DNA from 4 places in the Brevibacterium sp. FME37 genome. Region 4 is predicted to be linked to each of the others. Evidence: riboswitches for the same ligand, from Rfam matches in the RefSeq annotation. Region 4 holds a riboswitch; each other region holds the start of a gene.
What was found. Region 4 has a riboswitch for thiamine pyrophosphate ahead of thiO (glycine oxidase ThiO). Riboswitches for the same ligand answer to the same signal wherever they lie in the genome.
Positions count from the first base shown of each region.

Region 1 (7,717 bases), 130 kb from region 4:
AATTCACCCACGATGACGGTGATATCGGCCTCGGCTGCCAACTGGGCCATAGCGGTTCGCCAGGACTGCGTATTGGCTTCGGCGACTTCGCGCAGACCGGGGCCGAACGCAGACATTGTGGCCTCGGGGAAGACGACGAAGTTCGCTCCCGCTTCGGCGGCCCTGTGCGTGTAGTTCCGGACCTTGTCGAGATTGTCCGCAACTGTGGTGGTGGAGTTGATCTGCGCGAGTGCGAATTTCATGGCCAGTCCTTGCGATCCGGGGGTGTCAGCGGTTGATTCAGGCTATCGCGATCGCACGCGCGGAGAAACCTCCGTCCACCTGGGAGCGTCCCCACCCTCCGCCTGGGTACAACTCTCAGTGCAGATATTCGCGGCCCGGGCGGCCCCCTCGGTGCCGACCATGGACGAATGTGTAGACGATCATACCGAGGACGACGAGTCCTGCGCAGAGCATGAACATGCCGCTGCCGCCGGTCAGCGGCATGATGGCGCCGAGGATGATCGGCCCGATGCCGGATCCGGCGTCAAGGAGCAGGAAGAATGAGGAGGTGGCGACGGCTACGCGCGACATCGGCACCGATTTCACGGCGATCGCCTGCATGCACGGCATGAGCGAGCCGAAGCCCAGTCCGACGAAGACGCCGGCGAGGATGATTCCCGTCATGGTCGGCCACATGGCCAGCAGGATGTTGCCTACGAGGTTGAAGATGAAGACGGGATAGATGACGAAGTTGTCGCCGAGGGTGTCCTGCAGGCGACCGACGAACAGTCGTGCGATCAGTGAGGCCACGGCGAAGGCGACGAAGAACAGGGAGGCAGCACTGGCGACCCCGTTGTCCTCGGCATAGCCGGCGAGGAACACGAGGGCCGCGGCGTAGGCGGTGCCGACGACGAGCATGATCGAACCGATCCGCAGCCCTGCCGGATCGACGAGGGTGGAGAGTTTGAGGTTCCATTTGCTGCTTCGCTGATAGTCGCTGAGTTCCTGCTTGGGCAGCTTGATGATGACGCAGAGGATGAAGGCGACGAGTGACATGAACGCCGAGGCTGCGAAGAGCATCGGGAAGTCGTAGGCACGTGGGAGGATGACACCCAGATAGGGGCCCAGGGCCGTCGACAGCGTGGTGGCGGTGCCGAAGTAACCGGTGCCTTCACCTCGGCGAGAGGACGGGATGACGCTTTGGATCGCGGTCATGATGGCCGTGTTGCCGGCTCCGAAGGCGATGCCGTGGATGATGCGGATGACGAGGAGCCAGACCAGGGTGTCGGCGAAGATATAGGCCACGGAGGCGAGGATCGAGATCGCCATCGTGATGATGAGCAGTTTCCTCCGGCCGATGAAGTCCAGGTACTTTCCGGTCAGCACACGTGCGACGACGGCACCCACGACGAAGGAGGAGGACGCGAAGCCGGCAGCGGCCTCGCCTGCGGAGAATCTGGCGACGGCGTAGCCGGCCATGGACGTCATGAGGAGGTAGAACACCATCGACATCGACAGGTTGAGACCGATGCCGACAACGAAGTCCTTGGTCCATAGCTGTGCCCGTGCCACTGAAGATCAGTCTCTCTTCCTGTCGAATGATGCGCTCAGTCCCCTGGCTGCCTACCACAATTGGCGCACCCGCGGTGAAGGCCGATCGGCCGTGATCGGCTGATTCACCGAGATCGACTGATCCGTTGAGATCGAGCCGGGAACCTGTCCATGTTATCCGGTGAGCCCAGGAGTCGGCGGTTGTGTCCAGGTGATCCTGCTCTAGTCATCTGATTGCTGTGTTCTCGGTCATATAGGGTGAGAATCATGACCCAGAAGAGAACCCCTTCGGCCGTTGACGCCGTCGCTGAAGAATTTGTCGACAGATCACTTGCCCTCTCCCCCTCCCTCGCCCTCTACCTCGGTATCGAGGGCGCGAAGGGTTTCGATGACTTCTCCCCCGCCGGTCTGGCTGCCGCCAACGATCTCACCGTCGAGACGCTGGCCAAGCTCGCCGAGGTTGAGAAGACGTCCGAACTCGATGACGTCGACCTCGTGACCATCGATGCGATGCGCGAACGACTGAGCGTTGATCGCGACTATTTTGAGGCCGGGCTCAAACATTCGAGCCTCAATGTCATCGAATCGCCCCTGCAGGCCATCCGCGACGTCTTCGATCTCATGCCCACCGAGACCACCCATGACTGGGAGACGGTGGCCACGACCATGGAGGCCGTCCCGACCTCCGTCGCCGGCTACCAGGAGTCATTGTCCCTGGCCAAGAGCCGCGGTCAGGTCTCGGCCCGGATTCAGATCGAGAAGGTCATCGAACAGGCCCGCACGCTGGCCGAACCCGGCAGCAACTTCGACCAGCTCATTGCCGGCGCCACCGATGTCGGCTCGTCGTTGCGCAAACAGCTGGGCACCCACGCCGAGGCGGCTCGTGAGTCCTTTGCCCACCTTGCTGATTTCCTGGCTGCCGAACTTCTCCCGGCCGCGCCGGAGAACGAGGCCTGCGGGCGTGAGGCCTACGCCCTGTATTCGCGTGACTTCCTGGGCGCCGAGGTCGACTTCGACGAAACCTATGCGTGGGGGCTCGAGGAGCTTGCTCGCATCGATGCCGAGCAGCGTGAGGTCGCTGAGAAGATTCAGCCCGGTGCCGACCTGTTCGAGGTCATGGAGACGCTGAACAATGATCCCGAACGCACCCTGCATGGAGCCGAAGGGCTGCGTGAGTGGATGCAGACAGTCGCCGATGAGGCGATCACGGAACTCGGGAAGTCCCACTTCGACATTCCCGAGCCGGTGCGCACGATCGAGTGCAGGATCGCACCCTCGGCGACCGGAGGCATCTATTACACCGGCCCCACCGACGACTTCTCCCGTCCGGGTCGCATGTGGTGGTCTGTACCCGAAGGCGTCACCGAGTTCGCGACCTGGCAGGAGAAGACAACCGTCTATCACGAGGGCGTGCCCGGCCATCATCTGCAGGTCGGCCAGGCCACGTATGTCTCTGACACTCTCAATCGCTGGCGCCGACTCATGTGCTGGGTCTCCGGGCACGGCGAAGGCTGGGCGCTCTACGCCGAGAAGCTCATGGCCGATCTCGGCTTCATGAACGATCCCGGTGACTACCTGGGTATGCTTGATTCCCAACGCCTGCGCGCCGCACGCGTGGTTCTCGACATCGGATTCCACCTGGGACTCGAGGCGCCCGCCAGCCTCGGCGGAGGGACCTGGAATCGGGAGAAGGCCTGGCAGTTCCTCACCGACAATGTCGCCATGGATCGCTCCTTCCTCGCCTTCGAACTCGACCGCTACCTCGGCTGGCCCGGGCAGGCCCCGAGCTACAAGATCGGACAACGGCTGTGGGAGCAGTTCCGCGATGAGGCCAAGGCCGAGGCCGGAGCGGACTTCGATCTCAAGGCCTTCCACACCAAGGCCCTGAACTTGGGATCGGTCGGCCTGGACACACTGGGCCGGGCCATGAAGCGCTGAGCCTCGCGAGTCGTTCGAATCCGGTCGGTTGAGCTCTACCGCACAGCGGGCTCAGCCGCTCAGCGGGCCCGGCTGCTCAGCCGCTCAGATTCTCCCGCAGCGTCAGGCCCTGGTAGGCGCCGCGGAAGCGTCCCCGCTCCTGCAGTACCGGCACGACGAGCTCGACGAAGTCCTCGAGCCCCTGGGGCAGCCTCGGCGGCATGAGGTTGAAACCGTCGGCCGCGCCACCATCGATCCAACGCAGAATTTCGTCGGCAATCTGCTCAGGTGTCCCGACGAACGTCGCGTGCCCGCCACCGGCGCCAAGATAGCCGAGCAGTTCCCGCACCGTCGGCCTGGTGGTCTCGATGATCCGCAGCACCGTGGCATAGCGCCCCTGCGGTCCGGTGAATTCCTCGAGCGGTGGCAGCTCGGGCACCGGAGAGTCGAGGTCCCAGTCGTAGGCGTCCTGACCGATGAAGAACGACAGCTGTCGCAGGGAGTCGTCGATAGGCAGGAGCGAGTTGAGCCGGTGCTGCTGCTCTTTGGCCTCGTCCTCGGTCTTCGCCACGTAGGTGACGAGTCCCGGCATAATGGTGATCTCCTCAGCCTCCCGCCCGTGGGATCTCGCTCTGGAGAGGATGTCCTGCCGGTATTCGAAGGCCGACTCGAAGTCCCAGGCCACGGCGTAGATGCCGTCTGCGAATCTGGCTGCGAGTTCGCGTCCCGGTGCGGAGGCACCGGCCTGGACGACGACGGGTCGACCCTGCGGCAGGCGAGGGATGTTGAGCGGGCCGGCGACTGCGAAGTGCTCGCCCGTGTGGTCGATCGTTTGCAGCGCCTCCTCATCGGCATAGGATCCGCTGCGATCGGCTTTGATCGCCTCTGCCGGCCAGGAGTCCCAAAGTTCTCTGAGCACGGCGGTGAATTCCTCGGCCCTCCCATAGCGCTCATCGTGATCGGGCAGGCGCTCCATCCCGTGATTGCGGGCCTCTGCATCGGTCATCGAGGTGACGATGTTCACGCCTGCTCGGCCCCCAGAGATGTGGTCTAGGCTCGCCAGGATCCGCGCGGCGTGAAACGGATCCCAGAACGTCGCGGACACCGTGCAGATCACGCCGATGTGCTCCGTGGCCCGGGAAAGTGCGGTGAGGGTGGTCAGGGGCTCGAGGAACCAGCGCGGACCCTTGCCCAGTCCGCCGAGTCCCGCCGACTGTCCGTCGGCGAGGAAGAACGCGTCGAAGCATCCGCGTTCGGCGGTGACGGCGAGTTCCTCCCAGTAGGTGATGTCGCCCAGACGTTCGACGGGTGATTCTGGGGCTCGCCACGCAGCCGAATGGTGCCCGCAGCCGTGGGCGAAGAGGTTGAGGTGGACATCGCGTCGACTGCGCTGTGCAGCGCCGGTCGTAGGCGTGGTGCTCATGTCTGCAGGGCTCATCAGTTCTTCACCAGTCCGCCATCGACGACGAGGTTCTGCCCTGTCACCCCGCGGGCCCAGGGTGAGGCGAAGAAGAGTGCGGTGTCTGCGAATTCCTCCGGCGTCGTCACCCGCTGCAGGGGTGTGCCCTGCGCAATCGCGTCGAAGACCGCCTCGGGGGTGGCCGAACTCGCGTCGGTAGTGCGCAGCAGCCCACCGCTGATCATGTTCACCGTAATCGCCCGTGGGCCGAGATCGACGGCGAAGGTCCTGGTCAGTGACAGTAACGCGGCCTTGGCTGCGGTGTAGTCGTGGTAGGGCACGACGGGATTCTGGAATAGGTTGGAGCCGATGTTGATGATCCGCCCCGAGCCGAGTCGGTCGAATCCGGCCAGCGCCGCCTGCGTCGTCCTCGTCGCCGCTCCCACTGCACCGAAGAACTGCCGACCGAGGTCCTCGACCGTGATCTCGTGAGCGTGGGAGCGAGCGTCGCCGTTGAAGGAGAAGTCGACGAGGGCGTTGTTGACCACGGTGGAGACCGGGGCGCCGAAGTGTGCCTCCGACAAGGCGAAGAGCTCCTCTACCTGATCCGCTTCACAGACGTCGGCCCGAATGGCCACTGCCTGCGAGGGATGCTCGGCGACGATGCTTTCTGCAGCATCCTTGCTGGTGAGATAGTTGATGACGACTTTGGAGCCGGCCCGCAGGAATGCCGTGGTCAGGCTGCGGCCGAGTCCACGCGCGCCGCCGGTGATGAGGACGATCTGGTCCTTGATCGCCGGCGCCGAGGCAGGTGTGTCCACGGCGTTCTCAGATTGGTACGTCTTCGTCATATCTGTGTCCTTCTGCTCGAGGCGAAGGAACACCGAAGACCGACGGTGCGCAGCCGCAGTCGAGGAGCCACCTCCGCGGTTCGCAGTCTCTGCTGCGGACAATCCCTTCGCCGGTACTGACCGGATCAGGTTCGACGGGTGTCATCTCAGCCTCTTGCAGGCACCCCGTGTCACTGCCAAGCACCCTAGCAGACCGATCGCAGGGACGAAGAATGAGAGAATGGCCTCGTGAAGAACAATGACGATCCACGCTCTGAAACCGTGCGGCGCTCTGAAACCGTTCGAGTCACCGAGGTGCTGCGCAACGAGATCATCGACGGTGTGCGCCTGCCCGGCAGCAAACTGGTGGAGCGGAATCTGGCCACGGAGCTCGGGGTCAGTCGTGTGCCGATCCGTGAAGCCCTCAAACAGCTGGCCTCCGAGGGGCTGGTGGCGAATCGGCCGAACACCTGGTCGACGGTGCGTGAGTTCTCCCCCAGCGACATAGCCGACCTGAATGAAGTGCGCGCAGTCTTTGACATTCTGTCCTTCGAACTCGCCGCGCAGCGTCACAATCGGGAGGGCCTGGCGAGGCTCGAGGCCACCTTGGCCAAGGGCAAGGAGCAATCAAAGGCAGGGGACGTGGTCGGTGCCCATCGCTCGGCCGCGGACTTCCACGCGATCGTCACCGAGCTGTCCGGCAACCGTCTGCTCACCGAGATAGGTGAGCTCCTCGATTCACGCATGCGCTGGCAGCTCAGCCAACACGACGACCTTGACTTCGTTGCCACGGAACACGCCGAGCTCTATGACGCGATCGCCCATCGGGACCAGACGAAGGTCAGGGATCTGGCTGCCCGACATCTCGGGACCAGTCAGGATCAGCATGACAAGCACAAGGATCGCCTCGCCCGGGCCGTCGACGAAGAAGCAGAGTCGGTCGAGGACTGAGCTCAGGCAGCGTTGAAGGGCCACCCATTCAGCTGCTTGGGACGGGCAGGGGCGTAGGTACGGACCTTCGAGGTTGTCAGTCCCAGCCCCACCAATGATTCGGCCAGCTTCACCGCGGCGGTGACGCCGTCGACGACGGGAACATCGCAGCGTTCGACGACGACCCGCTTGAGGTCTGCCATTCCTCCACACCCGAGGACGATGGCCTCGGCACGATCCCGTTCGACCGCCTCGGCGGCTTGATCAGCGATCGCCCCCACGGCACGCTCGGGCTGATTCTCCAGCTCCAGCACGGCCATCCCGGAGGCCCTCACCGAGGTGCAGTGAGCGTTCAGCCCGGCCAGGAGGAGTCTGTCCTCAATGAGGGGAACCGTGCGATCAAGCGTCGTGACGACCGCGTACCTGTGGCCGAGGAACATGGCCAGGGCCGCCCCTGCCTCGGTGATGTCGATGACGGGAACGTCGAGGAGTTCCTGCAGACCTTCGCGGCCGTGTTCGCCGTAGCCTGCCTGAATGACGGCATCGAAGTCCCCCGGGTATTTCATCACCGCGTCCATGACCCCCAGCGCCGCGAGATAGCTTTCGACATTGCCCTCGCAGGACTCCGCTCCGAAGCTGGGGGTCAGCGCGACGATCTCGGTGTCCGCCGAGGCGACCTCCCGTGCCGCACGGGCGATGGACTCGGTCATCGACTCGGTTGTATTCACGTTGACGACGAGGATTTTCACGATGAGCTCTCAATCAGTGTGTGGTGGGGACGGCGATCTCTTCGCCGTCGACCTCGCGGAACGTGAAGTTCCGGCGGGCGATGATGAAGTAGATGATCGCCGCGATGCCTGCCCCGCTGAACCAGGAGAATTCGGAGAGTCCTGCGAATGCGGGAACCAGGGCGAATACGAGGGAGATGAGGGAAGCCGGGATGAAGGCACCGATGGCGCGCCAGTTGATTCCGCGGTGATAGAAGTACTCGCCGTCGCCCGCCTCGGTGTAGAGCTGGGGAACGTTGACCTTCGTCTTCCGGATCACCCAGTAGTCGACCATGATGACGCCGAACAGGGGTCCCAGCAGGGCGCCGAGTCCGCCCAGG
Region 1 is NZ_JABUYE010000002.1:344,781-352,497, forward strand. It holds gene INT29_RS03755 (carbon-nitrogen hydrolase family protein) at 1-242, opposite strand, end outside; gene INT29_RS03760 (MFS transporter) at 358-1,554, opposite strand; gene INT29_RS03765 (DUF885 domain-containing protein) at 1,801-3,471, shown strand; gene INT29_RS03770 (LLM class flavin-dependent oxidoreductase) at 3,548-4,873, opposite strand; gene INT29_RS03775 (3-oxoacyl-ACP reductase) at 4,888-5,700, opposite strand; TPP riboswitch at 5,785-5,878, opposite strand; gene INT29_RS20555 (GntR family transcriptional regulator) at 5,929-6,630, shown strand; gene INT29_RS03785 (aspartate/glutamate racemase family protein) at 6,633-7,358, opposite strand; gene INT29_RS03790 (NCS1 family nucleobase:cation symporter-1) at 7,372-7,717, opposite strand, start outside.
Region 1: another riboswitch for thiamine pyrophosphate. It lies ahead of INT29_RS03775 (3-oxoacyl-ACP reductase); the one in region 4 lies ahead of thiO (glycine oxidase ThiO).

Region 2 (7,717 bases), on a different contig from region 4:
TGTCGAATGCGGGAGCGGCAACCGATGCCGATGATGTCCTCATCCTCCATGGAGCCCAGCAAGGCCTCGACCTCGTCGCGAAGCTGCTGATCAATCCCGGCGACGTCATCCTCACAGAGAACCCGACCTTCCTCGGCGCCCTCATCGCCTTCAACCCCTGCCAACCTGAGTACGTCGCCGTCGAGATGGACTCCGATGGCATGGACGTCGACGCCCTCGAAGCAACGTTGCGGGAGACAGGCAACGTCAAGTTCATCTACGTCATCCCCGACTTCCAGAACCCGACGGGCGTGAGCCTCAGCCTCGAGCGCCGCAAGCGCATCATCGAATTGGCCAATGAGTTCGATGTGCTCATCCTCGAGGACTCGCCTTACCGCGAGCTGCGCTTCGAAGGCGAACAGCTGCCCACCCCGGCCTCACTCGACACCGAGCACCGAGTCATCCACCTTGGCAGCTTCTCGAAGATCCTTGCTCCAGGCGTGCGCCTGGGGTGGGTGAGCGCGGCACCGGAGATCCTGGACAAGCTCAGCCTGCTCAAACTGGCCGCCGACACCCAGTCGTCGACCCTGAACATGACCGCGGTGACACGGTTCCTCGAGACCGTCGACATCGACGACCACATCTCGGAGATGCGTGAGGTCTACCGCGCCAAACGTGACCTCATGCTCTCGACCATGGCCGAACATTTCCCCGCCGAGGTGGCTGTGACCAGACCCGAAGGTGGACTCTTCACCTGGGTGACCTTCCCCGACGACTTCGACACGACCGCGTTCATGGCCGAACACGCCCTGCCCGAAGCCCGAGTCGCCTACGTGCCCGGGGAATCGTTCTTCCCGACCGAACAGCGCAGCAACTTCGCCCGGTTCAGCTACTCTGGTCAGTCGGATGAGGACATGGTCGACGCCCTGACCCGACTGGGCACGATCCTGCGCGAGCACATCTGATCGTCCTTGCTGCGTCCCTGGGCTGCAGCGACATGTGCCGGAGGTAGTGCCAAATCGCAGCCGCGGGCTTACGGTCAACATATGACCGTCGCCCCCAGGGTCGCTCCAGCGCCGGAGCCGCCAACCGCACTCGCCGCCTCGGCGGTGCTTGCCGGTGCGCTGTGCCTGTCGATCTCGGCGATCCTGGTCAAACTTGCGGGTGTGGACGCGGCGACGACGGCCGTGCTGCGGTGCGCGATCGCCGTCATCGCACTCGTGCCCCTGGCGCTGTTCGAACGCAGGCGCCACAGTGGTCTTTCACGATCTGGCATCCTCTGGGCAATCGCGGCCGGCGTTGCGCTGGGCATCGACTACATTGCGTGGACGGCCTCGATCTACCTCGTGGGTGCCGGCGTCGCCACTGTGCTCGTCAACGTTCAGGTCATCGTGTTGCCCCTGCTTGCCCTGCTGATCGACCGGGAGCGTGTGAGCGTACGCTTCCTCATCTCCCTGCCGCTGATGCTCATCGGCGTCGGCCTGGTCGGTGGGATCGTGTCTCTGGCCGCGGTGGGGGAGAACGCTGTTCTCGGCACCGTTCTCGCGCTTATCGCCGGAATCGGATACGGGGTGTACATGTTCCTCACCCGCCGGGGAACCAGGCGTAAGGCCGAGGGGGCCATTCAGCCCCTGGCCTGGGCGACTGCCTCGGCGGCTTTGACCGCGGCGGTCATCGCCCAGTTCACCGGCGGCATCCACCTCGCGGGGATCGGTCCGAGGTCGTGGATGTATCTCATCGCCTTGGCTCTGCTGGGGCAGGTGGTGGCGTGGCTGTTCATCAACAGGGGAAGTGCCCGGTTGGTGCCGTCGATGACGGCGAGCCTGCTGCTCATCCAACCTGTGCTCGCCCTTGTGCTCGCAGCCCTGATCCTGGGCGAGAAGCTCACTCTGGGGCAGGCGCTTGGTGCGGGCCTCGTCGTCGTGGCGGTGGCCGTGGCCAACGGAGTGTGGCGGATGCGTTCGCACCGGCACCGGCAGGTTATCAGGGAGCCAGGCTCGGGGCCTCGCTGATGCCGAACTGCGTCTTCAACGCTCGCCGAGCCGCGAACCACCCGTTCATTCCGTGGACGCCGGGTGCCGGTGGGGTCGCGGCCGAACACAGGTAGGCGCCGGGGACGCCGAGGCTGTAGTTGTCCCAACTGGTGCGCGGGCGAGCCATCATCCGGTAGAAGGAGACGAGCCCGGTGGCGATGTCGCCGCCGATGTAGTTCTGGTTGTGACCAGCCATCTCTGAAGCCGGGATGGAGTTGTACGTGACGATCGTGTCGCGGAAGCCGGGTGCGAAGCGTTCGATCTGGTTGATGATGTAGTCGGCCGGGTCGAGTGGGCAGTCGAAGGGGACGTGGGCATATGTCCACAGTGGGCGTAGGCCGTCCACCTCACGCGCTGGGTCGAAGACGGTCGGGTCGGAGACCAAACTGACCGGGTGGGCTGGCATGCGCCCGGCGATCACATCCGCCTCGGCTGCGGCCATCTGTGCCCGGGTTCCGCCCACATGGATGGTGCCGGCGCGGTTGATATTAGGGTCGGCCCAGGGCACGGGTCCGTTGAGGACGAAGTCCACCTTGGCTGCGGCGTTGCCCTGCTTGAAGGACCGCAGCGACTTGGCGACCTTGGCCGGGATGAGGCCGGAGAAGATCTGTGCCGCGTTCAAGGCGGAGGTGTCGAGGAGATAGGACCGGGCGGTCGGCATATCGGAGACATGATCGATGCGCGCGTTCGTCGTCACAGACCCGCCGTGGGCTTCGAGGTCGGCAACCATGGCGTTGATGATCGCCTGCGAACCGCCCACAGGCGACGGCCATCCGGCGGCGTGGGCGACGGTCGAGAGCATGGTGGCCGTGGCAGCTGTGCCCATGGCCGGCAGTCCGCCGATCGCGTGCGCGGCGACACCGGTGAACAGGGATTGGGAGGTCTCATGTGAGAGCGGAATGTTCCAGGCCGGGCTGGCCTGGGACAGCAGCCGCAGCCCGAATCTCATCACATTGGCGATGCCGGGAACATCGCGCAGCGTCTCCGGAATGGAGCGTTTGTCACCGAGGGACAACCAGATCGCATCATCGACGCGTTCGAGCAGCGGGGCGAAGAAGCGCCGCCATTCTGGTCCGGCCGCGCCGAGGTGGTCGACCGTTGTATCGAGATCGTGGAATGCCAGCGCGGCGGGCTGATTGTCCAGAGGCTGAGCGTAGGAGACCTCCGGAGTGGTGAACTCGAGGCCCCGGGAGCGCAGGTCGAAGTCGACGAAGAAGGGGCTCGAGATCGCCAAGGGATGCACGGCCGAGCAGATGTCATGGGTGATGCCAGGGGCCAGGCCCAGGTCGAGGGTGCGTGCGCCGCCGCCGATGGTGGACTGGGCTTCATAGACCTCCACAGACAGGCCCGCCCGAGCCATGGTGACCGCGGCGGCCATGCCATTGGGCCCGGATCCGACGACAACCGCATCTACCTGGGGATTGCTCATGGGTTCATTCTAGGGGAGAGGACTGACACGACCAGGGCGAGGACCGGCATGAGCAGGGGCGAGCGGTGGACTTTCTCTTGCATCGAACATCCCAGGTACCCCCATGGCTCGCCAAGCTTTCAGGCGTAGCCTCAAAGTACATCGCGAGTTGCGCAGACGGCGTCGACGGTGATCAGGATCGAAGGTGATCGGCGATGAGCACATTGAACATACGGGAGCGTCGGGGGACGCTGCCGACTCGGCTGGTGAAGACAGCCGGCTTCTTCCTCGCTTTCAGCATGGTGGCATTCGCCGCTGTGAATATTCTGGCGAACATGTTCCAGCACACTTTCGTCATGATCGTCGAAACGGTGATTGTCGGAGTGCCATTCCTCATCGCAGTAGGCTGCGCCGTCGCTGCGATCGTTGCGAAGATCGTCAAGCACAATCAGCATGCCCCTGTGTGAGGCAGATGGTGCGTTGCCTGCCCCTTTCTAGTTCTCGGCTACTGAGTTATCGGTGGCCCTGCTCGTGCGGCAAGGCGGGGGTGTGCCAGATCCTCGTTGTCGAGGACCCATGTCGCCATCTCCCACGGCGAGCATTGTGCGAAATAGAGCCGCTGCCCGCCGACATAGCGATGGTTGGACTCTGCCTCGGGATCAGGATCGTACTGCCCGGAAAAGCGCTCGTTCCCGCGCGGAACAGAGACCGCGAAAGGTACCTGCACCCAAATGCTGGCGTCCCACAACTCACGGAGCTCAGGCCGATGGAGGAAGATGCCATCCACGAGAAGGACGCAATCCTGTGGCAAGTCGAGACTGGAATGTGCACTCTCGATACTGGCATCGGCAACAACATCCCAAACGGCTGTGACAACAGGCAGCCCCTGCTTGAACGCAGTCGCGACTGACCGCTTGAGCGCTGGGTAGTCGTAGGAGTCACGGTAGAACGACTCGGGTCCTCGCCCCCTCGCATACCGGGTCGAACGTGGGTGATGGAAGCCGTCGATGCTCAGCGAAGCAACAGAGCGGAGCCCATCCTGGGCAGCCAGCCGAACAAGCTCCCCGGCGAGAACGGTCTTGCCCGCTCCGTCGACCCCGTCGACGGCGATGAGGCTCCGCCCACCAGAATTGATCTCGCGGATCTGTGCAAGCAGCTGCCGCAGAACCGCACGACGGGTACTCACCTGGTGCCGCCCTCAGTCGAGCACATGGGCCTCCTCGAAGAACGCCAACTCCACATCAACCGTCCGCTGCCAGAGGCGCGCCAGCCGGGCCCGGGCCGTGGCGGATTCAGCCTCGTCGCCGGTGGGAAACACCCTCTCAAGTTCGTCGACGAGGAACTGCACCCAGGCACGGAAGTCCACACCATGATGCAGCTCGATCCATCCGGTGTGAACGTGGCGACGGGGCATCGGCTGCTCGCGCTCGCCCCAGTCGAGGTAGAGCCATTCGGCGATGACGAGCACGACGAGCAGGTCCGGGTAAGAGGCAGAAACGACCGCGTCATACATGATGGTGCGAAACCGCGCGGTCGGATCGGTCAGCACCGGATCGTCGTATTCATCGGCACTGGCACCCACCTCGGCGAAGGCCCGAAGGAAGTAGGAATTCTCATCTGCTTCGAGGAATCCGAGCTGTTTGGAAAACCGGAGTTTGGGGCCGATGCCATCGGCGTGGGCGACGCAGGCGCCGAGCATCGACAGGAACGATTCGAAGAACTGATAGTCCTGAATCAGATACTTCTTCATCACGGAATCGTCGAGGGTCCCGGCGAACAGTTCCTTAACGAACCTGTGCCCGACCGCGGCGTCCCAGGTGGGAGCGGTCGCCGCTCTCAATGTCGCCACCGGCCCGCCTGGGTTCAGGTGAATACTGGTGCTGGTCTGCTGTGGGACGTCGTTCATCCTTGTCATCTCTCACTTCCTCCGCCGGTGCTCACCGGATCAGGTTCGAAGGGTCTGCTTGCGCACTCTCAGCACCGGTCTCGTCGGCGCTCCCCTGTGGTGTTTCGAGCCTAGCACCGGCGAAGCACCTGTGCCCTTCACCGTGACACCGGTGGCGCGTAGACTTCCAGCATGGCAATCGCAAAGCAGCCCGTCGTCGTTCTCGACGCCCCTGACGCACGCGAACTCGCGGAGTTCTACGGTCAACTCCTCGACTGGCAGGTCAGAGTCGATGACGACGGCACCTGGGCAGAGATCACATCAGATTCCTGGCCGCCGATCTGCTTCCAGCAGGTCGAGGACTATCACGCCCCCAGCTGGCCGAGCCAGGCCCACCCACAGCAGATGCACCTCGACGTCGTCGTCGATGACCTTGATGTCGCCGAGGCAGCAGTGGTCGAACTCGGTGCAGGGAAGGCAGTTGACCAGCCAGGCGAGACCTTCCGCGTCTTCCTCGACCCGGCAGGTCACCCGTTCTGCATCGTTCTGAACTGAGGTTGTCACCAGGGTGGGCCGCCCCTGGGTGCGCTCGCCCTCTGGGTGTTTCAGACCCTGAGGAGACAGCACCGGCTCAGGTCGCTTCGGTCTCCTGGTTGAGCTCTTCTGCCAAGTCCTCGGCCTCTTCCTCCGAAGCCGCCGACGGAGTCGATCCCCACAGCGGACGACCATTGCTCTCTTCCACGAAATGGATCGCAACGAGTCCGATGATTCCCGCGGCCACGAGGTAGATCGCCGGCCACATGAGGAAGCCGGTGGCGCTGATGAGGCTGGTCATCACGACCGAGGTGGTGCCGCCGAACAGTGAGATCGAGATGTTGAAGGCGATCGCCAGCGCACCTGCTCGCACCATCGTCGGGAACAGGGAAGGCAGCGTCGAGGGCATCGTCGCGCTGAAGCAGATGAGGCTGAGCCCCATGATCAGCAGACCGAGGAACACGATGATGTCGCTATGACCGCGGATGAGCATCAGAGACGGGAATGAGAGCACGATGAGTGAGATCGATCCCGCGCGCACAACTGCCTTGCGGCCCACCCGATCAGAGACCTTGCCGATGACCGGAATCAGTCCGAGACAGACCGCCATAACGAGGATCTGCAGAATCTGGGACGTGAGTTCTGAGACCCCGCCGCTGCCCTGAATGTCTTGGACCATCGGGAAGTAGAGGGGAATGAATGAGGTCAACATGTAGTTCGTGACGTTCCACGCCAGGACCAGACCGCAGCAGGCCAGAAGGTTGGGCCACAGCGCGAAGATCTTCTTGAACTCGCCCTTCGTGCGGTTGCTGGATTCTTCCTGTTCGGAGAGCTTCTCCATCTCTTTGTATGCCGGGGTGTCGGCGAGTTTCGTCCGCAGGTAGACGCCGACGAAACCCAACGGCAGGGCGACGAAGAAGGGAATGCGCCAGCCCCAGGTCTCCAGGAAGCCTGTGGTGGATACGGCCTGCATGATCGTGGCAACCAGAGCGCCGAGGACGTAGCCGGTGAAGGTACCGACCTCGAGCAGGCTGCCGAGGAATCCTCGGCGCCGATCCGGTGCGTATTCGGCGATGAACGTCATCGCGTTGCTGTACTCGCCGCCGGTGGAGAATCCCTGCAGGAGTCGGCAGGCAAGCAGAAGGAAAGGCGCCCACAGACCGATCGTCGCATAGTCAGGGATCACGCCGATGAGGAAGGTGCCGGCTGCCATCATGATCATCGTCATCGCCAGGACCTTGTTGCGGCCGATCCTGTCCGCCAAGGGGCCGAAGAACATTCCGCCGAGCGGGCGGACAAGGAAGGCGACTGCAAAGAGCCCGGCCACGATGACATGGCCGATGGGGCCGGAGTCCTTGGGGAGGAAGATGCCCTCGATGACGACGGCGAGGTAGCCATAGACGCCGAAGTCGTACCACTCGGTGACGTTTCCGATCGCTGCTGCTCCGATGGCACGTTTCGTGACATCGGGTTTCGTCACGGTGATCTCTTCTGGGCGCCAGCGCTTGCGGACGTTGTCTGGTCCGAACATGTTTTTCCCTTCCGATTGCCGGGGGAGAGACACACGAGAACTGCTGTTCAGGGCACTTGAGAATCACGCGGAGGAAACCCCGGCGTGCCTCTCTTCTGTATGGGTGATGTTTCCGCTGTATCTGTTCGCAACCCGATCGTTATGGGCAAAACGCACGTTCCAAGGCTAGTCCTCTGCGCTCACTTGGCAAGTGGTGCGCCGCGACTACAGTGATCACATGCGCGTGATCACTTCATTCGACGACCTCGAACCGGTTCCCTGGGCCAATGGCGCGGGGGAGACGACCGAGCTCGTCTCGCTCACCGATTCGCAGGTCCTGACACCGGCCCTTCGGCGCTGGCGCCTGA
Region 2 is NZ_JABUYE010000008.1:159,167-166,883, reverse strand. It holds gene INT29_RS11485 (PLP-dependent aminotransferase family protein) at 1-944, shown strand, start outside; gene INT29_RS11480 (DMT family transporter) at 1,026-1,991, shown strand; gene INT29_RS11475 (phytoene desaturase family protein) at 1,963-3,441, opposite strand; gene INT29_RS11470 (hypothetical protein) at 3,636-3,887, shown strand; gene INT29_RS11465 (uridine kinase) at 3,926-4,606, opposite strand; gene INT29_RS11460 (TenA family protein) at 4,619-5,335, opposite strand; TPP riboswitch at 5,326-5,432, opposite strand; gene INT29_RS11455 (VOC family protein) at 5,498-5,860, shown strand; gene INT29_RS11450 (MFS transporter) at 5,937-7,370, opposite strand; gene INT29_RS11445 (HutD family protein) at 7,588-7,717, shown strand, end outside.
Region 2: another riboswitch for thiamine pyrophosphate. It lies ahead of INT29_RS11460 (TenA family protein); the one in region 4 lies ahead of thiO (glycine oxidase ThiO).

Region 3 (7,717 bases), on a different contig from region 4:
CCTGGAACACCATCCCAATGCGAGGAGCCAGGAGTGCTGAGGGCCAGCGGAAGGGCCTGGCATGCTTGGCCCCGGAGCGTAGGGAACCCAACGCATTGACCTCGCCACCGAACTCGGGAATGAGGCCGGCCAGGGTCAGTGCCAGCGTTGATTTTCCGGCACCATTGGCGCCGATGATGCCCACTGCTTCACCTGTACGGATGGACAGATCGAGGCCAGCCGCGGCCGCAGCCTTCGCCCGCGGACGAGCAACGTCGAGTCGTTCGGTCCTGAGGACGAGGTCGCCGTCCGGCCTGGATTCGGTGCGCAACGGTCCCGCACGCCCAGGCACCCAGATTCCACACTCAATCAGCGCCTCTGCGAGTTCCGGATCACCGAAGACCAGCCTCGGCGGGCCTTGTGTGAGCAGACCATCTGGGCCCAGGACGATCACGGTGTCCACATGATCGAGCCACAGATCGACCCGGTGTTCGACGATGATCATCGTCGCCGAGGTGGCCGCCTGGGTGCCGAGGACAGCATCACGAACGGAGACGGCCGAGTCCGGATCGATGTTCGCAGTCGGCTCGTCGAGGATGATCACCTGCGGTGCCATGGCATGGATTCCGGCCAGCGCCAGCCGCTGCTTCTGACCTCCGGACAGGGCCGCGGTGGGATGGTCGTGGGGCAGATCGAGGCCCAAGGCCGCCAGCGAAGTGGAGATCCGGTCTTCGATGACATCAGCGGGCAGCCCCAGATTCTCCATGCCGAAGGCGACATCGTCACCGGCGCGGGAGAAGATCACCTGCGAATCGGGATCCTGCAGAACCAGCCCGGCATCACCTCGGCGAGGGTCGGGTGGCCGGTCACCGATGCGCAGCTGGCCGGTGGCCTCACCGGACTCGGCAGGCAGAACCCCGGCGATCGCATGTAAGAGAGTGGTCTTGCCGGCCCCGGAGGGACCGAGCAGAAGCACCTTCTCACCCGCATCGATGCGCAGATCGAGCGGGCCCACCGCAGGTTCGTCACGATCTGCATGGCGCCACGAAAACCCCTGGGCGCGAATCGGCAGAGCCATCAGCGCAGGCGGCCGGAGGCGAAGGAGGACAGTGCCCCGGTCTTCGCGATCGCACGGTAGGCGAACCACGCGCCGATGCCGGAGATGACGACGCCGGAGATGATTGCGCACACCGTGTAGGCCGCCTGGAAGCCGAACTGCCATTCGGCGTTGTACATGATGTTCTCGCTCACGGACATGAACGCGGCCGCCAGCAATCCGGCCAGGCTCGTGACCCACAGATTGAACTTCCGATAGCCGAAGGCGGCGAAGATGAGCTCGGCGCCGAGGCCCTGGACGAGCCCGGAGAGCAGGACGGTGGCTCCGAAGTGGGAACCGAGGACCGCTTCGACGATGGCGGCGATCAGCTCGCACAGAAGGGCGGCACCTGGTTTGCGGATGATGGCCCCGGCCAGTGGACCGGCGAGAACCCACAGGCCGGCGATGAGGCCGATCGAGGGTGGAAAGGCCTGGAACCCGAGTTCGAGGACCTTCCAACTCAGGGCCAAGACCCAGAAGATGAGTCCGACGCCGATTCCGAGCACAGCGGTGACGACGTAGTCGACGACCCTCCACTGCTTCGACGCCGGTGCTTGGGAATAGGCTCGTGCGGTCTTCGCAGTGGATTGCGGCGCGGTTGTTTCTGGCATTGTGCCTCCTCATATCAAGGAGGGGTAGAAGAGTCTCGACTTCCTTCGGCGGTGCTAGCCGCATCAGGTTCGAGGGTCTGCAGCTTCATCTGCACTCTCAGCACCCATTTCGGCGCTCCCCTGTCGTGGCAACCACTGTACAGCAGGTAGGACGGGACTCAGCTCGGGACGACCATGACCGGACCCTCGGCATGGTGGAGGACTCTGCGTGAGGTGGAACCCAGAATGGCGCTTCGGATTGCTCCGCGGCCGCGAGTGCCCAGGACGGTCAGCTGCGCGGTCCGCGAGGCTTCGCCGAGCACCTCTGCAGGATCTCCGGTCGGCACCGTTGCACTCACTCGCAGATCGGTGAACTGCTGTGTCACCGTCGCGACCTCGGTCTCAAGCGCGGTCTCGAGCTCCAATCTTCTTCGGCCGGTGACCTCGGAGCTCAGCTCGAGCTCGGGATACCAGTAGAGCCATTCATCTCCAGAGGGCAGGACGGAGACGATCTCGAGGGCTGCTCCTCGTGAAGCAGCCACCTCGGCTGCGCTGAACATGGCCATCCGGCCGAACTCGGAGCCATCGACGGCGACGACGACCGCACCTGAATTCGAATCTGAGTGGTGGCCGGGAATGACTATCGTCGGGCAGTGCGAGTGCGCGGGCAGAGCCGTGGACACCGAACCGAGGATCCGTCCCATGAACCCGCCGCGACCGCGTGACCCCACGACAACCGTCCGGGCGTGAGCGCTCAGGTCTCGCAGGACGCCGGCGGCATCGCCTTCTTGGGCGCGGTAGGAGACAGGGCCCGGGTGGGCGCTCAGCTGCTCGGCCGCCTCGGTGAGGGTCTTCTCGACTCCTCGGTGCGCAGCTTCGAGCTCATTGTGCTCTGGCATGGACGCAATGTTCGGATAGATCATCGTGGGCACGGTGTAGGCGGAGACCACGGTGAGCGCGATGCGGCGGCGGGCGGCTTCGGCTGCTCCGTATTCGAGTGCGCGTACGGCGAGTTCTGAGCCGTCGTATCCGACGAGGATTCCGAGTTTCGTCGATGTCTGTTCAGGTGAGAGCTTCTCGGCAGTCATAGCAGACCTCCCAAAGGGGGCCGACGCTACCCTGACGAGGACGATGGCCCCGATCATCAGAACCGTTCTGGTCAGGACTATTCTACCAAGATTCTTCTACGGAATGTAGAGGAAAGCCTCAGATCGCGAAGCCCATATGGGCAAGCGCGTAGCGGAGGATGTGCTCCTGTCCGTGGCACATCTCGCCGACGATATCGGAGCGCAGAGTCTCTTCCGGGGTCAGCCAGTCGAGGCTCAGTGCATCGGCGCGGGGAGTGCACTCACCGCGGACTTCGAGGATGAAGCACATCGAGATCGCATGTTGGCGAGGGTCGTGGAGGAGCGAGGATCCCTCGGTGGGGAAGTACTCGGCGATGTGGAAGGGTGCGATCGCGGGCGGAATCACCGGCAGCGCCATCGGGCCGAGGTCGTTCTCCGCGTGGCGCATCAGCGCCGCACGGATGCTCTCATGAAAGCGAATGCGTCCGCCGACGACCTCTCGGCCCAGGGTTCCGTCGTCCAGGCTGCGCAGCAGCAGCCCGATCCGTTCGACGTCTCCGGACTCGCCCACCCGGACAGGGATCGCGTTGACATAGGGGATGGGCAGTCGCCGTCGCAGCTGAGCGAACTCGGCATCATCGAACCAGTTCTCGTCGAAGTCCAGAGCAGTGCGCGTCATGGCTCAATTGTGTCACAGTTCACCGGCGCGCTCGAGAGTTCCGATGGGTGGGACCGGGTGGTGGTTCTTCGTTGGAGTCGGGTAAAGTATCTTGATGTCGAGATAAAATTCTGGCCAGACCGTGACAGTGAAGTGACGTAGCCTACAGTTGTGTCAGCCACTGACAGACCTGAACGGTCAAGGATGTTTGAAGGGGTTAACCATGATCAATCATGAAGTCCGTACGCACAAGAGCTCAGAGAACCTGGCTCGCGAAGACCAACTCGCCTGGAAGATCGCCGAGGTCGCATCAGACCCGACTCCAGTGGATTCAGAGGTCACCGAAATGGTGATCAACCGCGTCATCGACAACGCCTCGGTGGCCGCAGCCTCGGTGCGCCGCTCGGCTCCGCTGCACGCACGCGAACAGGCGCAGACCCACCCGTACTCACCTGGTGCCACCGTCTTCGGTCTGCCCCTGGGTGAGCACTTCTCCCCGGAATGGGCAGCCTGGGCCAATGGAGTCGCCGTTCGTGAACTCGACTTCCATGACACCTTCCTCGCCGCCGAGTACTCACACCCCGGCGACAACATTCCACCGGTTCTCGCAGTCGCCCAGCACAAGGGCATCAGCGGCAAGGACCTCATCAACGGCATCGCGACCGGATACGAGATCCAGGTCGACCTGGTCAAGGGAATGTGCCTGCACGAGCACAAGATCGACCACGTCGCCCACCTCGGCCCATCTGCGGCTGCCGGTATCGGCGCCATGCTCGGCCTCGACACCGAGGTCACCTTCCAGGCGATCCAGCAGGCGCTGCACGTGACCACCGCGACCCGTCAGTCCCGCAAGGGCGAGATCTCGTCGTGGAAGGCACACGCCCCCGCATTCGCCGGCAAGATGGCTGTCGAATCAGTCGACCGTGCCATGCGCGGTGAGGGCGCACCCAACCCGATCTACGAAGGTGAAGACGGCTTCATCGCCTGGATCCTCTCCGGACCCGAGGCTCGATACACCATCCCTCTGCCAGGTGCAGGCGAAGCCAAGCGCGCGATCCTCGACACCTACACCAAGGAGCACTCGGCCGAGTACCAGGCGCAGGCGCTCATCGACCTCGCCCGCAAGCTCGGTGGCGAGATCGAGGATCTGAGCAAGATCAAGCGCATCGTCATCCACACCTCGCACCACACGCACAACGTCATCGGCACCGGCGCGAACGATCCGCAGAAGATGGATCCCAAGGCCAGCCGCGAGACCCTTGACCACTCGATCATGTACATCTTCGCTGTGGCTATGGAAGACCAGGGCTGGCACCACGAGCACTCCTACGCTCCCGAGCGTGCCGGACGTCCCGAAACGGTCCAGCTGTGGCACAAGATCGAGACCACCGAAGACAAGGAATGGACTCGCCGCTACCACTCGATCGATCCCAATGAGAAGGCCTTCGGCGGCCGCGTGGAGATCGAATTCGAAGACGGTTCGACTCTCGTCGACGAGATCGCAGTGGCCGACGCGCACCCCTTCGGTGCTCGTCCCTTCGCCCGCGCGAACTACGTCGAGAAGTTCAAGACCCTGTCCGAAGGCGTCCTCACCGGTGCCGAACAGACTCGCTTCCTCGACCTGGCCGAGAACCTCGAGAACCTCGACGCCAAGGGCGTGGCTGAGCTCAGCTTCACCGTTGACGGACTCGAGCACACCGGTTCGAAGGGCATCTTCTGATGTTGGGGGCAACCGCAACCCCGGCCGAGCGTCGGAAGAAGTTCCGTGAGCTCCTCGCCGGTGACCAGATCGTCCAGTTCCCCGGAGCCATCAACCCGATCAACGCTCAGATCATCGAGCAGACCGGGTTCGAGGGTGTCTACATCTCCGGCGGTGCCTTCTCCGCAGCCATGGGCCTGCCCGATATCGGACTCACCACGCTCACCGAGGTGGCCGATCACGGACGCAACATCGCCCGGGTGACGAACCTGCCGACCTTCATCGACGCCGACACCGGCTGGGGCGAGGCCATGAACGTGGCGCGCACCATCCAGGAATTCGAAGACGCCGGAATCTCGGGGATGCACCTCGAGGATCAGGTGAACCCGAAGCGCTGCGGCCACCTCGACGGCAAAGAGGTTGTCACCGCTGCCGAGATGTCCAAACGCATCGCCGCTGCGGTCAAGGGGCGCCGGGACGAGAACTTCGTCATCAGCGCCCGCACCGACTCCCGCGCAGGCGAAGGTCTCGACGCGGCGATCGATCGCGCGAAGGCCTATGTCGACGCGGGTGCGGACCTGATCTTCCCCGAAGCCATGCGCGATCTCGGCGAATTCGAGAAATTCGCAAGCAGCGTGGATGTTCCGATTTTGGCGAACATGACAGAATTCGGAAAGAGCGAACTGTTCACGACCGAGCAGTTGGCGAACGTCGGAGTGAAAATCGTGATCTACCCGGTCACAACTCTGCGTCTCGCCATGGGTGCGATCAAATCGGGCCTGCAGACCATTCGCGACCAGGGCACCCAGGTGGACCTGCTCGAGGGAATGCAGACTCGTGCGGACCTGTACGACACGATCGACTACGCTGCGTACAACGATTTTGATGCAGCCGTATTCAACTTTTCACAGGAGGGTCACAAGTGACCGAAGAAATCAAGAAGGGCCTCGCCGGCGTCGTCGTCGACACCACGGCCGTTTCGAAGGTAGTCCAGGAAACGAACTCGCTCACCTACCGCGGGTACCCCGTGCAGGAACTCGCTGCACAGCGCAACTTCGAAGACGTCGCCTACCTGATCTGGAACGGTGGACTTCCGAACCAGGCTCAGCTCGACGAGTTCAAGGCCCGCGAGCGTTCACAGCGCAAGATCGACGACAAGCTGATCCAGCTCATCCTCGATCTGCCCAAGGACTGCCACCCGATGCACGTGGTGCAGACGGCAGTGTCCTACCTCGGTGCCGTCGACCCTGAAGCAGACGTCGAAGGTGAAGAGGCCAACTTGGCCAAGGCCGAGCGTCTCTACGCGCAGCTGCCCACGATTGTGGCCGTCGACCACCGTCGCCGTCACGGCCTGGACCCGGTCGCTCCGACCGAGGACCTCGACTACGCCGCGAACTTCTTCAAGATGGTCTTCGACGAGGTTCCCGACGAAGCGGTCTTGCGCTGCTTCGACATCTCGATGATCCTCTACGCAGAGCACTCGTTCAACGCCTCGACGTTCACCACCCGCGTCATCACCTCGACTACGGCCGACCTGTATTCGGCAGTCGCCGGTGGCGTCGGCGCCCTCAAGGGCCCCCTGCACGGTGGCGCCAATGAGGCAGTCATGGCGATGCTCGAAGAGGTCGGCACCGCCGATAAAGCTGCGGAATGGATCGACAATGCTCTGGCCAACAAGGCCAAGATCATGGGCTTCGGTCACCGTGTCTACAAGAACGGCGACTCGCGCGTGCCGACCATGCGCAAGGCCTTCGAGAACATGGTCGCGGCCAAGGGCGCAACCGATCTCCTCGACCTCTACAACGCATTCGAAGAGGACTTCGTCGGACGCAAGGGCATCTACCCGAACCTCGACTACCCCTCAGGTCCGGCGTACCACCTGATGGGCTTCGACACCGATCAGTTCACACCCATGTTCGTCATGGCCCGCATCACCGGCTGGACCGCTCACATCATGGAGCAGCAGGCCAACAACGCTCTGATCCGTCCGCTGAGCGCCTACGACGGTCACGATCAGCGCGAGGTTCCCGAAAACCGGGGCTGAATCGCTACAGCTGAAAGGCTACGCACATGACCGTTGACGGCACATACCGTCCGGTCGATCTCGAGGGTTTCGACTTCACCGTCGCAGGTGGAGTCGGAACCCTCGTCATTGATCGGCCCGAAAAACGCAACGCTATCTCCCGTCCGATGTGGCGGGCGCTGCCTGACATCATCGCCGGCATCGATGCCGATGACTCCATCGGGGCGCTGGTGATCACAGGTGCGGCCGGGCATTTCTCCGCCGGGTCCGACATCGCAGACCTGAACGTCGCCCTCGCCGACTTCTGGGAACTCAATTCGACCGCCGAGGCGGCCGTTGCCAATTCCCGGACGACGACGATCGCTGCCATCACCGGCAACTGCGTGGGAGGCGGCACCGAGATCGCGGCAGCCTGCGACATCCGCATCGCCGCCCCCGGTTCGATCTTCGGTGTCACAGCCGCGAAGCTCGGCCTCGTCTACCCACCGGGACCGACACGTCGCCTGGCCACCGTGCTCGGAGACTCCTGGGCCAGGTACCTGCTGGTCACCGCCTCGATCATCACGTTCGAGACGATGCGCGAGCTCGGATTCTTCCATGAGGTC
Region 3 is NZ_JABUYE010000014.1:49,392-57,108, reverse strand. It holds gene INT29_RS15270 (ABC transporter ATP-binding protein) at 1-1,057, opposite strand, end outside; gene INT29_RS15265 (ECF transporter S component) at 1,057-1,686, opposite strand; TPP riboswitch at 1,710-1,818, opposite strand; gene INT29_RS15260 (universal stress protein) at 1,845-2,753, opposite strand; gene INT29_RS15255 (DUF4916 domain-containing protein) at 2,872-3,411, opposite strand; gene INT29_RS15250 (MmgE/PrpD family protein) at 3,614-5,110, shown strand; gene prpB (methylisocitrate lyase) at 5,110-6,015, shown strand; gene INT29_RS15240 (bifunctional 2-methylcitrate synthase/citrate synthase) at 6,012-7,133, shown strand; gene INT29_RS15235 (enoyl-CoA hydratase/isomerase family protein) at 7,160-7,717, shown strand, end outside.
Region 3: another riboswitch for thiamine pyrophosphate. It lies ahead of INT29_RS15265 (ECF transporter S component); the one in region 4 lies ahead of thiO (glycine oxidase ThiO).

Region 4 (7,717 bases):
ATGTTCTCAAACTGACGGCCGTGTGCACGATCTGCGGCAGGGATGCCGTGTTCCACCAACGTGTGGGTACGCCTGGCTTCATCGCCGAAGATTCAGAACCCCGTGCCACGGATATCGACGCCAGCCACATCGGCGGTCTCGAATCCTATGTCGCACGCTGTCGGGAACATTTCGCGCCACCGCGCTAGAAACGCACGCTCACGGCCGCATCAGGTCAGGAGCTCAGTCCTCGATGCTCTCCCACACTCCACGCCAGATCCGCGCCAAGTCCGGAACCTGGTAGTGGGCATTGAGTCCGCTGGGCTGGGGCACGACATGCAGCGCGATGTCTTCAGGCCACCCCTCGATGAGGGACGTGTCCTGTGGCCCCAGGTGGGCCGTGGGCTGTGAATATCCGATCCGGAATGAGGTGATCCCAGCGACCGCAACGGCTCGGGGGCGGATTTCATCGAGGCGGTGAACAAGCCTGGCCGCACCGTCTCGCAGTTCCTGCCTGTCCAGCTCATCCGCCCGGGCAGTGGCCCGTCCGACGAGGTTGGTGATGCCGATGCCGCGGGCCAGCAGCTGAGCCTCGTCTTCTACAGCGAGTCCCAGGGAAGCATCGACGAGGTGATCAGTCAGACCTGCCTGATGCAGAGACGGCCAGAAGCGGTTGCCCGGTCGAGCGAAGGGCGCATTGACTGCGGCCGTCCACAGACCAGGATTGATTCCGACGATGAGCATCGACAGTTCACCCGGATGTTTGGGCAGAACATCATCGATGGCGTCGGGACTGTCATTGGCGAACTCAGCGAGGTCGTCCTTCGTCGGCTTTCGTCCACCTAAGGGCGAGGGCCGACGGGAGCTGATGAAACTTTCCTCATTCACGCATTCCACACTACCGTCGAGTCAGAACGGTTGAGTCGGCGCCCGCCGACTCACAATAATCGGGAGACCCATGACCCATGCACACGAGCAACATACTCATCGGCACGTGCAATCGTATGCCGGAGAGTCAGCGCCCTTCCACTTTGAGAACCAGTGGAGGGTCAATGCCTCTGTGGCCGATGTGTGGTCCGTGCTCTCCGATATTGAGTCGTGGCCGCAATGGTGGCCGGGCCTGCCAGTGGCGGTGCCCGTCGATGAGGGGACCGCATCCGGAAGCCGTGCCGACATCCAGGTCAACAGTCCGATCGGTGTGACATTGAGCTTCGGCATCGAACTTAAGGACACCGACCCGCCGAACTTCGTGAAGTTCTTCGCCAGCGGTGACCTGAGAGGGATCGGGGAGTGGACGTTGGAGCAGATGGGCCCGATCACAACGATCAGCTCCGTGTGGTGTGTCACGACTCGGCGCATGCCCATTCGCCTGCTGCGTCCCGTGGCAAAGAGGATGCACTCACATGTGATGAGCGCCGGGCGCCATGGTCTGGTCCGTCGACTGAACCGTCTCCTGCCCCGAGGCTGACCAGGCATCGATGCCGCCAGCCAGAGACCGCAGGCGCACGGAACCCGGTGCCGAATCATGGAGGAGCTGCACGGCTTGGCCGGAGCGAGCCCCTGACTTGCAATGGATGACGATGTCGACTGGCCGGTGGCCAGCGATTGTCTCCACCGCACTCCACCCCTCGATCTGCAGCATGCCCAGCGGCAGGTGAACGGAGCCGGGGATGGCCGCGATCTGCCGCTCCCAGTCAGCACGCACATCGATGAGAAGAACACCCGAGGAGTGAGCCCGGTATTCGTCGACGCTGATCTCCTCCGCCCGGTCCGGATCCCGACCATCGGGTCCCGGACGGGCAGCAGCGCAGGCAACGGCCACCTCGGCTAGGTCGGTGACCGGCGGACGATCAGGATCCGGTGAGAACCGAAGTGTGGAGTAATCGGACTCCAGAGCGTCATAGCGCAGAAGGCGCCCGATCAGCGGTGTGCCGATTCCGCAGATGAGTTTCACGGCCTCCGTGGCCATGGCCGAACCGACGGTGCCGCACAGGACCCCGAGCACACCGCCCTCGGCACAGTTGGGCACGGAGTCGGCCTCGGGGATGTCTGGAAACAGGTCACGCAGCATCGGCCCCTGCCCGGGGACGAAGGTGCTGACCTGCCCCGAGAAGCGAAAGATCGTGCCCCATATCAGCGGTGTGCCGGTGAGCTCGGCGGCATCATTGGACAGGTATCGGGTCGCAAAATTGTCTGCACCGTCGAGGACCAGGTCGTGGGAGGAGAAGAGCTCGAGAGCATTCTCAGGACGCAGCCGCTCACACATCGTGTGGACCACAAGTTCCGGATCAAGACGCAGCAGGGCATCACGGGCGGAAGCGACCTTGGCTCGCCCGATATCGGCATCGCGGTGAAGGACCTGACGCTGCAGATTCGAGGCTTCGACCACATCGTCATCGATGACCGTGATCGACCCGATCCCGGCCGCGGCCAGGTAATGCAGGATAGGTGCCCCCAGTCCACCCGCACCGATGACCAGCGCCGAAGCGGCCCGAAGCCTCCGCTGTCCCAGCACACTGATTCCCGGCAGGCTCAGATGCCTGGCGTAGCGGTCGAGTTCCCGTGGGCTCAGACAATCGACCGGTTCGACGAGTGGGCCCGGATTGCTCGCCACGCTCATGCCGGGGTCACCATCCCGTCGAATGTCGACGAGGCGAAGGCCAATGGTCGTTTCGGGATGCGACCGGCATGAGCGGCGAGGAGCCCGGACTCCACAGCCAGGGACATCGCTCGCGCCATGGCGGTGGCATCGTGGGCCCGGGTGACGGCTGAGGCCAGGAGGACGGCGGTGCAGCCGAGCTCCATCGCCAAAGCAGCATCGGAGGCGGTGCCGATCCCAGCGTCGAGGATCACGGGCACCTGGGCACGGCTGACGATCGTCTCGATGTTGTGGGGGTTGAGGATACCCAGCCCGCTGCCGATCGGAGCCCCAGCAGGCATGACCACGGCCACCCCAGCATCCTCGAGCCGCTTGGCCAAGGCTGGATCGTCGTTCGTATAGGCAAAGACCGTGAAGCCATCGAGAACTAGTTCCTCCGCGGCACGGAACAGTTCCACCGGATCGGGCAGCAGAGTCTCCTCATCGGCGATGACCTCAAGCTTCACCCAGTTCGTCTCGAGCGCCTCCCGAGCCAACTGGGCCGTCAGCACAGCATCCCGGGCGGTATAGCATCCGGCAGTGTTGGGCAGGATGCGAATACCCAGGCTCTGCAGCAAGGCGAACACCGAGTCGCGGGCTTGTCCGTCATAGCGGCGCAGAGCCACGGTCGTCAGCTCGGTGCCCGACGCGTCCAGGGCCTGTTCGAGGATGCTCAGCGAACTGGCGCCACCGGTGCCCATGACGAGTCGGGAGTTCAGAGTCACGTCGTCAACGCTCCAGGTCATGTCAGCCTCCCTGTACCGCGGTGACGATGTCGACTCCATGGCCCTCGCGCAGAGTGAAGTCCGACCACTGTCCGCGCCGGATGACTTCACCGTCGACGGCGACGGCGATGCCCAGGCGGCTGCCGTCGACGGGAATGCCCTCGGCGGTGAGTTCCTTGTCGACGATGCTGGAGACGAGGTCTCTAGCGGTGGTAGGTCCGGCGAGTGCATGGCGCTCGCCGTTGAGCGTGATAGTGATCGTGTCGGTCATGGATGACTCCCTGCTGGTTGCCGGATGGTGGTTGATGAGTGAAAGCGTTCTGGTCCCACTGCGGTCAGTACCCCGGGAGGCCCAGACTGGGGTGCGCGCTCACACACGAGGTCGGCGCTGAGTTCGGCACCCAGTGGGGCGAGGAGGATCCCGTGGCGGAAGAACCCGGTGGAGATGACACAGCCGGGGTCGATGCGTCCGATGATCGGCACATCATCGGGTGAGCCCGGCCGGGCGCGGGTGGTGATATCGGTGATCTCGGCCTCGAGGATGGCCGGGGCGAGGCGTTCGGCATCTCGGAGCAGCTGGTGGACGCCACCGGCGTTGGTCCCTGACCGCCCGTCCTCACGGCTCGTGGCCCCGAGGACGAGTTCACCGTCGAGACGAGGCACGATGTAGACGGGGCGGGCCTTGACCAGACCACGGATCGTGCGAGTCAGCAGCGGGGCCAGGGCCTGAGGCGCACGGAGCCTGATCACCTCACCCCACACCTGGCGCAGCGGCAGTGGGGGAACGCCCGAGATGTCATTGCAAGCGCTGCCCGCGGCCACGACGACCTGATCGGCGCGCAGCCTCGTCCCATCCTCGAGTTCCACTCCGAGTGTCTGGCCGGCTTCGGTGATCAGGGCGTCGACGCGGACACGAACGATATCGTCACGCAGCACCGCGAGCAGTGCACCGGTAACGCGTCGGGGATCGATCGAATGATCTCCGGGGATCATCACCGCACCACATACCCCCGGTGCCAGGGACGGTTCCAGCTCGCGGGCCCGGGATCCGGTGATGAGGGAGACGTCGAATCCGGCGGTGGTCTGCAGATCGACGAGTTCACGCAGGGAGGCGAGATCGGCGCGGTCACCGGCACAGACGAACGTCTCGGCGCTCGAATACCCCAGCTCATGACCCGAGGCTGCAGCGAGATCGGCGGCGAAACCTGGGTAGAGGTCTGCTGAGGCACGCATGAGCGGATATAGGGGAGACTGACCCCACACCACCTCGGCGGCCGGGGCCAACATTCCGGCCGCAGCATGGGAGGCACCCATGGCGGGATCCGGATCGACGATGGTCACGCCAACGCCGCGACAACGCAGCTTCCAGGCAGTGGACAAGCCGATGATTCCGGCTCCCACAATGACGACGTGCACGTGCTTCTCCCTCCGGCGGCATGACCCGCATCAGGTTGAACGGTCGGCACAAAGCCCTCTCAGCCTCTTTATGAGGCTCCCGCGAACTCCTCTACTCTAGGAGCATGGTCGCAGATATGACAATGGACGCCGCAGTCCGAGACACAGACAAGATCGCAGACAGAGCCGCACGACTGGAGCGACTTCGCGAAGCCAGCCTCTATGTCTGCACCGATTCCCGCAGCGCCCAGGGGGACCTCCCCGAATTCCTCGACACCGCCTATGCCGGTGGTGTCGACATCATCCAACTGCGCGACAAAGGCCTCGAGGCACGCGCCGAGATCGCAGCACTCGAAGTGCTCAGGGAGGCAGCCCACCGTCACGGGAAACTGTTCTCCGTCAATGACCGTGCGGATGTGGCTCTCCTCGTGGGAGCCGATGTCTTCCACGTCGGGCAAGGGGACCTCACCAGCGAACAGGCCCGCGCGGTCCTCGGCCCGGATGTGATCCTGGGGCGATCGACCCATTCGATCACGCATGCCGAGGCCGCCGAGGCGGACCCCGAGATCGACTATTTCTGTCTGGGCCCCGTATGGGAGACCCCAACCAAACCCGGCAGACCCGCCATCGGCACTGACCCCCTGCGTGCGCTCGCCTCCATCGCCACCAAACCCTGGTTCGCGATCGGCGGGATCTCGGCAGGCCAGCGCCTCGACGAGGTTAAAGCTGCAGGTGCGCGGCGCGCCGTCGTCGTGCGTGCGGTGACCGCGGCAGACGACCCTGCGGCCGCAGCCGCGGAACTCAAGCAGGCACTGTGAAACCCAGCCGGTTGAGGCCAGCACTGTGAGGGCCAGCAGGGAGAAGGCCAGCAGTATGAAAACGAAGGAATCCAACTGACATGGGAGAACACGCAGTGAAGATACTCATCGCCGGAGCCGGCGCGACCGGTGGAGCATTCGGCACCCGCCTGTTCGAAGCAGACCGCGACGTGACACTCCTGGTCCGCGCCGCGCGGGCAGAGACGATACGCGCCGATGGGCTGCGCTTCGTCGCCCCCGGAGAAGACCGGACGAATCACATTCCCGTCCTCACTGCGGCAGAACTCGCCGCAGACGGCACCGACCAGGCCCCCTTCGACCTGGTGATCGTCGCAGTCAAGGCCAACGGCCTGGAACCGATCCTCAACGACATCAGGCCCGCCGTCGGCGAGCACACGATGATCATTCCGTTCCTCAACGGCATGGCTCAGATCGACCGGCTGGTCGAGGAGTTCCCCGGACAGGTGCTGGGCGGTCTGGTCAAGATCGTCGGGACGATCAAGGACGGAGCCATCCACCAGATGACAGATCTGGCCGTCATGACTATCGGCGACCTCGACGGGGGAGTCGTTCCGGAGACCATTGCCCAGGCGCTTGACGTTCCCGGCTACAAACTGCAGATCCTGGACGACATAACATCCGCGCTATGGGAGAAATGGATCTTCATCGCAGCAGCGGGAGTCGTCACCTGCCTGTTCCGAGCCCCGGTCGGAGCGATCATGGCCGCTGGTGGCCAGGCCCACATCGTGAGGATCGTTGATGAACTCGAGGCCGTGGCGGCCGCGGGCGGACACCCTGTTTCGGCCAAGGCGAGGGACATGACACTGTCTATGCTCACCGCCGAAGGGTCGGCGTTCACCTCATCGCTCTACCGTGACGTGACCTCGGGTCTGCCCAGTGAAACCGAGCACATCCTCGGACACCTCGCGAGCACGGCGGCTGGCCTCGGTGTCCCGACGCCCCTGCTCGACCTCACACTTGTGCAGTTGCGAGCTGGGGCATCTCTGCGACAGCACTGACCTCTTCGGCGCCGAGGCGCAGCATCGTCACGTACGGGTCATTGGGGATGGTGTGGGGGACCGCATCAGATCCGTGCGGGGCGGTGAACGTCACCATCGGGATCGCATCTCTGCGGTCGAGGACCAGAAGTGTCTCGTACTTGCCCGGCCCCACCGAGCGGGCGGAGCCGACGGGAAGTTCGGAGGCCAGCGTCTCCAGCGGATTGGCCGCCGAGGGTATCCGATTCATCTCCTGATCGGCGACATCGGCGAACTGTTCGGCGGTGATGAGATAGGCCTTGGCCGGGGTGGGTCCCGGTGCGTGGTGGTCGTAGAAGGCCATTCCTCCACCGCCCCACACGGTGGAGCTGCCGGCGAAGTAGATGGATCCGGGAAGTTCGATGCCCATCTCCGCCAACGGCGGATCGGTGTTCCTCGCGCCGGGATAGGTGACGAAGGCACCTGGGGGACGGCCGCCCTGCAGGTAACAGGCGAGCCTGTCACGATGCATGTTCGACCCATAACTGACATACCACACGAGTGCTTGAGACATCCCTTTCATGATGCCACGTCGACGGCTGGGACTGTCCAATCTGTCGCGCCTCGGTGTGCCGTCCGAACGTCGTCTGCTCGGGCTTTCCTCCTGGCCAGGAGTCTGCGCGTGAGTTCGGCTACACCGGTGATTGTCAGAGCGATGCCGACGCCCAATCCCACTCCGAGCAGCGGCTGGTCTTCGAAGAGCACACCACCGAGGAGACCGATGCCCGTGGAATACAGGGCCCAGGCCAGGCACCCTACGGCGTCGAAGGCGAGGAACCGGGTGCGCGGATACTTCAGGATCCCGGAGGTGAGGGTTGTCGCTGTGCGCCCGCCGGGAACGAAGCGTCCCGCGATGAGGGCGGCACCGCCTCGGCGGGCGAAGATGTCTTCGGTGTGCTCAACCATTCGCGAGGCCCGCGGCGAGCGGGTCCACCGATGCACCAGCGAGCCGCCTCCGCGCCCCACAAGATGGGCGGCGAAGTCGCCGATGAGGGCACCGATGGCCGCTGCCAGGAGAAGTCCCACGGGGGTCGGCGTGCCGGCCGCGGCATAGGCTGCAGCGGTGATGAGGACCGTCTCGGAGGGGACGATGGGGACCAGGGAGTCGAGGCCGGCGGTGACGAA
Region 4 is NZ_JABUYE010000002.1:213,186-220,902, reverse strand. It holds gene INT29_RS03180 (thymidine kinase) at 1-188, shown strand, start outside; gene INT29_RS03175 (mismatch-specific DNA-glycosylase) at 223-867, opposite strand; gene INT29_RS03170 (SRPBCC family protein) at 938-1,447, shown strand; gene INT29_RS03165 (ThiF family adenylyltransferase) at 1,379-2,599, opposite strand; gene INT29_RS03160 (thiazole synthase) at 2,596-3,363, opposite strand; gene thiS (sulfur carrier protein ThiS) at 3,365-3,613, opposite strand; gene thiO (glycine oxidase ThiO) at 3,610-4,758, opposite strand; TPP riboswitch at 4,749-4,851, opposite strand; gene thiE (thiamine phosphate synthase) at 4,875-5,555, shown strand; gene INT29_RS03140 (ketopantoate reductase family protein) at 5,636-6,574, shown strand; gene INT29_RS03135 (histone deacetylase) at 6,528-7,106, opposite strand; gene INT29_RS03130 (DedA family protein) at 7,112-7,717, opposite strand, start outside.